2 linked regions of the Bosea sp. 685 genome follow. The protein of the gene in region 1 interacts with the protein of each later gene in a pairwise test. Links are inferred from orthologs where the notes say so. Each region holds a gene or a part of one and is shown on either strand. Other genes may lie near its edges. The genes, in order: RMR04_RS07435 and paaX.

Region 1 (3,165 bases):
GATGTGAACAGCCGATGGCCGCCGCCAGCGCGCGACAACCGCTCCCCGACGAAGCGCCCCATATCCTCGTGGTCGATGACGACCGCCGCCTGCGCGATTTGCTGGGCCGCTTCCTCGGCGACAATGGTTACCGCATCACCACCGCGGCCAGCGCCGCGGAAGCCGATACGCGGCTGACCAGCTTCGTCTTCGACGCCATCGTGCTCGACATCATGATGCCGGGCGAGAACGGTTTCGATTTCGCCAAGCGCTTCCGCTCCGATTCCGCCATCCCGATCCTGATGCTGACCGCTCGCGCCGACAGCAAGGACCGCATCAACGGGTTAGAACTCGGCGTCGACGACTACCTCGCCAAGCCCTTCGAGCCGCGTGAATTGCTGCTGCGGCTCGGCAACATCCTCAAGCGCAGCATCGTCGTCGATGCCGCGCAATCCGCGACGCGCCCGGATTTCGTCCGCTTCGGCCCCTTCGTCTACGGGCTGGCGCGCGGCGATCTGCACAAGGGCGAGGAGATGATCCGCCTGACCGAGCGCGAGCGCGAAATCCTGACCGCACTGGCCGAGCGCGCCGGCGAGGTCGTGCCGCGCGAGCAGCTCGCCGCCCAGGGCAGCGCCGCCAATGACCGCACCGTCGACGTGCAGATGAACCGTCTGCGCCGCAAGGTCGAGCGCGACCCCGCCGATCCGCTTTATCTGCAAACCGTGCGCGGCGTCGGCTATCGTCTCGTAACGGATCGCGCGTGACACCCGTGCAGCCCGCCGATCGCCGGTCGCGCCTGACCCGGGCGGCAGGGCTGGGCCTGAACCGGGCGCTGGCGGCGTGGGCGCGCTGGCGCGCCAGCCTGCGCAGCACGCTGAAACCGATCCTGAAGGCCGCCGGCCGGCCGCTGCACGGCGTCGCGCGCTACATGCCCAAGGGGCTTTATCCGCGCGCGCTGGTCATCGTCATCGCACCGGTCGTTCTGCTGCAATCCGTCATCGCCTATGTCTTCATGGAGCGGCATTGGCAGACCGTGACGCAGCGCCTGTCCTCGGCCGTCTCAGCCGACATCGCCATGTTGATCGACGTCTATGAGAGCTATCCGCAGGACGCCGACACCACGATCCTGTCACGTATCGCAGCCGACAGGCTCGGCATGGATGTCGATATCCTGCCCGATTCCGATCTGCCGGCGCCGGGCCCGCGGCCCTTCTTCTCGCTGCTCGACAACGCGCTCTCGACCGAGCTCAGCCAGCAGGTGGCGCGGCCGTTCTGGCTCGACACGGTCGGCCGCTCCAGTCTGATCGAGATCAGGATCAAGCTCGGCAAGAATGTGATGCGCGTGCTGACGCGGCGCAACTCGGCCTATGCCTCGAACAGCCACATCTTCCTGCTCTGGATGCTCGGCACCTCGCTGATCCTGCTGACGATCGCGGTCTTGTTCCTGCGCAACCAGATCCGGCCGATCCTCAAGCTGGCCGATGCGGCGGAGGCCTTCGGCAAGGGCCGTGACGCCGAGTTTCGCCCGCGCGGCGCGCGCGAGGTCCGCCGCGCCGGCAACGCCTTCATCGAGATGAAGCGCCGCGTCGAACGCTCCATCGGCGAGCGCACGACGATGCTGAACGGCGTCAGCCACGACCTGCGCACCATCCTGACCCGCTTCAAGCTCTCGCTCGCACTTCTTGAGCGCTCGACCGAAATCGACGCCTTGGAGAAGGATGTCGATGAAATGAGCCGCATGCTTGAGGACTATCTCGCCTTCGCGCGCGGCGACGCCGGCGAAGCGGCGGTCGAAACCGACATCCGCGCTCTGCTTGAGGAGTTGAAATTCGACGCCGAAAGGCAGGGCCACCAGACCGAGCTCGAGGTCGTCGGCGACCCGCTCGTCGTGATCCGGCCCGACGCCTTTCGCCGCCTGCTGACCAACCTCGTCTCCAACGCCGCCCGCTTCGGCGACCGCATCGCCATCCGCGCTACGCATGACGCGCGCTACCTGATCGTGATGGTCGAGGATGACGGCCCAGGCATCGCGCCCGAGCAGCGCGAGGAGGTTTTCCGCCCCTTCTTCCGGCTGGACGAGGCCCGCAATGTCGACAGCGGCGGTACGGGGCTCGGCCTCGCCATCGCCCGCGACATCGCCCGCGCCCATGGCGGCGACATCATCCTGGCGGATTCGGGTCTGGGCGGATTGCGGGCGACGGTACGGCTGCCCGTCTGACCAGAGGCTGTTAGGGCGCTATGCGCCCCGGCAGATCATCTCCGGAAGCCTGTCAGCAAACGCAAGATCGTCCCGACGGCAGCCGGGACGATCTGTTATTCTTGTATGTCTCGCGGTAGCCGGGCCCGCGGCTACCGGCGGCGCCAGAACGCCCAGCGGGCCGTCTCGTTCACCCGCTCCACATCGCTGCGCGACAGCGCGATGTCCGAGAGCGCGAAATCGTCCATGCGGTAGAGCGCTCGCGCGCTGGCCCGCGCCGTGAGCCAATCCTCTATGCGCAGGAACAGGCCGGAAAGCCCGTGCGTGATGCGGTGTGTGGCGAAGGCAAGATTTTCTGTGGCGATCATGGCCGGCATGGCGGCCTCCTGTGATAGATTTCCCGCCCGTAAATTGGGGGTTGTGGAGCCTGTAAGCAAATGAGAAGTTCTTCGCCCCAGCCCAAGCAAAACTTGGCCATGCGATGACCCGCCGCCAACTCCCGCCCCTCACTTCCTTGCGCGCCTTCGAGGCCGCAGCACGACACCTCAACTATGAGCGGGCAGGCGACGAGCTCGCCGTCACCGCCAGCGCAGTCGGCCAGCAGGTGAAGGCGCTTGAAGCCTGGCTCCGGCGGCCTCTGTTTGTCAGGCTGCCGAGCAAGGGCATCGCGCTGACGGGGATCGGACAGCGCTATGCCGCCTCGATCTCACAATTACTCGACCAGCTCGACGAGGCCACGGCGCGGGCGCTGCGGCCCGATGCGTCGAACGTCCTGACGGTCAGCACCATGCCAAGCTTCGCCCTGAGCTGGCTGATCCCGCGACTCGGCACGCTCAAGCAGCGCCATCCCGAGCTCGAGGTTCGCATCTCGGTTTCGCTCCACCTGACCGACTTCGCGCGCGAGGACGTCGATGTGGCGGTCCGCTACGGGCCCGGGGGCTACCAGGGCCTGCACTCGGAACTGCTGATGGCGGAGAGTTTCTTTCCCG
Region 2 (3,057 bases), 580 kb from region 1 along the record:
ACGGTAGCAAGCTAAAATTAACCGGCCGATTGGTCAATCTTAAAAGCGAGATTTGAGCGTATCATTGATCGACCAGTCGGACAGTCTTTGATATCCAGAGACGACGGGACCGATTATGCAAGCTGGAAAGCGCAAGGCGGGACCCTCGGTATTGAGTCCGGCGAACAGGGCTGCGCTGGAAGCGACGACACAGGAACACGACACGCAATGGCTCGCACCCGCGCACAAGACTACGACGCCAAGCGGCAAACGATCCTGCAGCGCGCGGCTGAGCTCTTCGCCCAGTACGGCTATTCGGGAACCTCGATCACGATGATCGCGGAAGCTTGCGGGGCCTCCAAGGCGCTGCTTTACCATTATTACCCCGACAAGGTCGCGGTGCTGTTCGACATCCTGTTCGACCATCTCAACGATCTGGTCGCCGTCGTCGAGGACGCGGCTCGTTCGGCGAAAGATCCCCAGGAGCGCCTCTACGCCCTGTCTGCCGCCCTGCTGGAAGCTTATCGCGACGCGGACGCCCAGCATCAGGTGCAGATCGCCAATCTCAAATTCCTGAGCGACGATCGGCAGGAGACGCTGCGCGCTCTTGAGCGCCAGCTCGTGGCGATCTTCGCCGACACGATTGCCGAGACGGTCCCGGAGGTGGGGCAGGGGCCTCTGCTCAAGCCGCTGACCATGTCCCTTTTCGGCATGCTGAACTGGCACTATCTCTGGTTCCGCGAGGGCAAGGGCCTGTCGCGCCAGCAATACGCGTTGATGGCCTCGCAGCTCGTCACCGCCGGAGCTGCGGTTGCGGCAGAGGCCGTGGCGCCCACCACCGCCAGACCGCTTCGGCGTCAAGCTGCATCCGCCAAGCGTGGGGCGTGATGCAGCTTATCTGTCCTGCCGCTTGCGGTTGCGGCGCCGGGCGCTACTGATCGCCGATGTCCCGCGCCACCCTCGACCCGATCCTCGACCATCTTCGCGGCGAGCCGTCGCGGACCTGGTCGATCATCATCACCATCTATGGCGATGCGATCGTGCCGCGTGGCGGCTCGGTTTGGCTCGGGACCTTGCTTGCGTTCTTCCGGGCGATGGGCTTGTCCGATGGGCTTGTCCGTACGGCGATGTCCCGGTTGGCGAGCGATGGCTGGCTGGAGCGCATCAAGGTCGGCCGCAACAGCTTCTACCGATTGGCCGATAAGGGGCGCGACACCTTCCGGCTCGCGTCGGAGCAGATCTACACGCTGCATTCGCTGCCTTGGCCGGGGCGTTTCGACATGGTGCTGCTCGATGGCGGCGCTGATCGCGAGGCCACGAAGGCGGCGATGGAGAGCGCAGGCTTCGGAACCGCCTCGCCCGGCCTGTGGCTTGCGCCAGCCGGCGCCGCGTTGCCGGAACTGGTAAACGGCGCGCTGCGCTTCGAAGGGAGCGGCGACCTCTCGACCAATCGAGCGCTTGCGGCGAGGAGTTGGCCTCTCGATACCATCGCCGAAGCCTATCGCCGTTTCCAGGCGGCGTTCGAGCCGCTTGCGGCCGGCCTCGAGGGCGGCGTTCGCCTGTCCGATCTCGATGCGCTCGTCGCCCGCATCCTGCTGATTCACGAATACCGCCGGGTCGTGTTGCGCGACCCCGTCCTGCCCGCCGATATCCTGCCGGAGGACTGGCCAGGCGCATCGGCACGCAGCCTGTGCGCCGCGATCTACCGCCAGGTGCTGCCTGGCTCGGAACGCTGGCTCGACCAGAACGCCAGCAATGAAAGCGGCGAGCCGCTGCCGCGCTCGAGCGAGATCGAGAGCCGATTCACGACTTAACCTCAGGCCCTCGCTGCGCGGTCGCAGGCCTCATCGTGCGATAATATGTTACAGAAAATTGTTGACGTGACTTTTTCTGTTACATATAAATTGGACCAACGAGAAAAGAGGAGGAGCGCATGTATACGCAGGCCCTCAACACCAATCCCGATTCCGGCGAACGCCAGCTCGAGGATGCCGGCCTCGCGGCCCGGTTCCAGGCCAGGGTCGATGCCGAGGAGCGGATCGAGGCGAACGACTGGATGCCGGCGGCCTATCGCCGGACCTTGACCCGCCAGATCTCGCAGCACGCCCATTCCGAGATCGTCGGCATGCTGCCGGAGGGCAATTGGCTGACGCGGGCGCCGTCGCTGCGCCGCAAGGCCGCCCTTCTGGCGAAAGTCCAGGACGAGTGCGGCCACGGCCTCTATCTCTATGCTGCCGCCGAGACGCTCGGCGCATCGCGCGAGGAACTCGTCGACCAGCTTCTGAGCGGCAAGGCCAAGTACTCGTCGATCTTCAACTATCCGACGCTGACCTGGGCCGATATCGGGGCGATCGGATGGCTCGTCGACGGCGCGGCGATCATGAACCAGATCCCGCTCTGCCGCTGCTCCTATGGCCCTTACGCACGCGCCATGATCCGGGTCTGCAAGGAGGAATCCTTCCACCAGCGCCAAGGCTACGAGATCATGCTGACGCTGTCGCGCGGTACGTCCGAGCAGAAGGACATGGCGCAGGACGCACTGAACCGCTGGTGGTGGCCCTGCCTGATGATGTTCGGGCCGCCCGATGCCGCCAGCCTGCACTCCGACACCTCGACGCTGTGGAAGATCAAGCGCTTTTCCAATGACGAGCTGCGCCAGAAATTCGTCGACGCCACCGTGCCCCAGGCGCGGATTCTCGGGCTTTCGCTGCCCGACCCCGAGCTTCGCTTGGATGAGGAGACCGGGCACTGGCGCTATGGCGAGATCGACTGGGACGAGTTCAAGCAGGTGATCGCCGGCAACGGCCCGTGCAATCGGGAACGGCTGGCGGCGCGACGCAAGGCCCATGACGAAGGCGAGTGGGTGCGCGAGGCGGCGCTCGCTTACGCGCAGAAGCAGCGCGGCAAGGCGCTCGCCGCCTGAGCGAGCGCCGCCGGTGGGCTGAGGCAAACACAACAGACAGCGCGCCGGCAAAGGCAGCGCGGCAAGGGAGATGACGCATGGCCGGGCCGATGATGCCGCTCTGGGAGGTCTTCATCCGCAGCCGTAACGGGCTCGCGCACAAGCATGTCGGCTCG

Evidence for each region.
Region 2: the proteins of RMR04_RS07435 (region 1) and paaX interact in binary tests that used the Escherichia coli proteins (3 or more experiments, as listed by UniProt). The link is inferred for Bosea sp. 685 from one-to-one orthologs.

What each region holds. Positions count from the first base shown.
Region 1 is NZ_CP134779.1:1,327,797-1,330,961, reverse strand. The notes cover bases 204-3,052. They hold RMR04_RS07435 (ATP-binding protein), read left to right. Parts: upstream 204-907; coding sequence 908-2,197; downstream 2,198-3,052. Other genes in these bases: RMR04_RS07425 (transcriptional regulator GcvA), read left to right, coding at 2,658-3,052; RMR04_RS07430 (DUF1127 domain-containing protein), read right to left, coding at 2,329-2,553; RMR04_RS07440 (response regulator transcription factor), read left to right, coding at 204-743. Outside these bases: more of RMR04_RS07440, read left to right, coding at 15-203; more of RMR04_RS07425, read left to right, coding at 3,053-3,165. UniProt on the Escherichia coli protein: Histidine kinase member of the two-component regulatory system CpxA/CpxR which responds to envelope stress response by activating expression of downstream genes including cpxP, degP, dsbA and ppiA.
Region 2 is NZ_CP134779.1:751,522-754,578, forward strand. What follows is about bases 118-2,858. They hold paaX (phenylacetic acid degradation operon negative regulatory protein PaaX), read left to right. Parts: upstream 118-923; coding sequence 924-1,793; downstream 1,794-2,858. Other genes in these bases: RMR04_RS04535 (TetR/AcrR family transcriptional regulator), read left to right, coding at 208-867; paaA (1,2-phenylacetyl-CoA epoxidase subunit PaaA), read left to right, coding at 1,913-2,858. Outside these bases: more of paaA, read left to right, coding at 2,859-2,902; 1,2-phenylacetyl-CoA epoxidase subunit PaaB, read left to right, coding at 2,980-3,057. UniProt on the Escherichia coli protein: Negative regulator of the paaZ and paaABCDEFGHIJK catabolic operons. Binds the consensus sequence 5'-WWTRTGATTCGYGWT-3'. Binding of PaaX is specifically inhibited by phenylacetyl-coenzyme A (PA-CoA).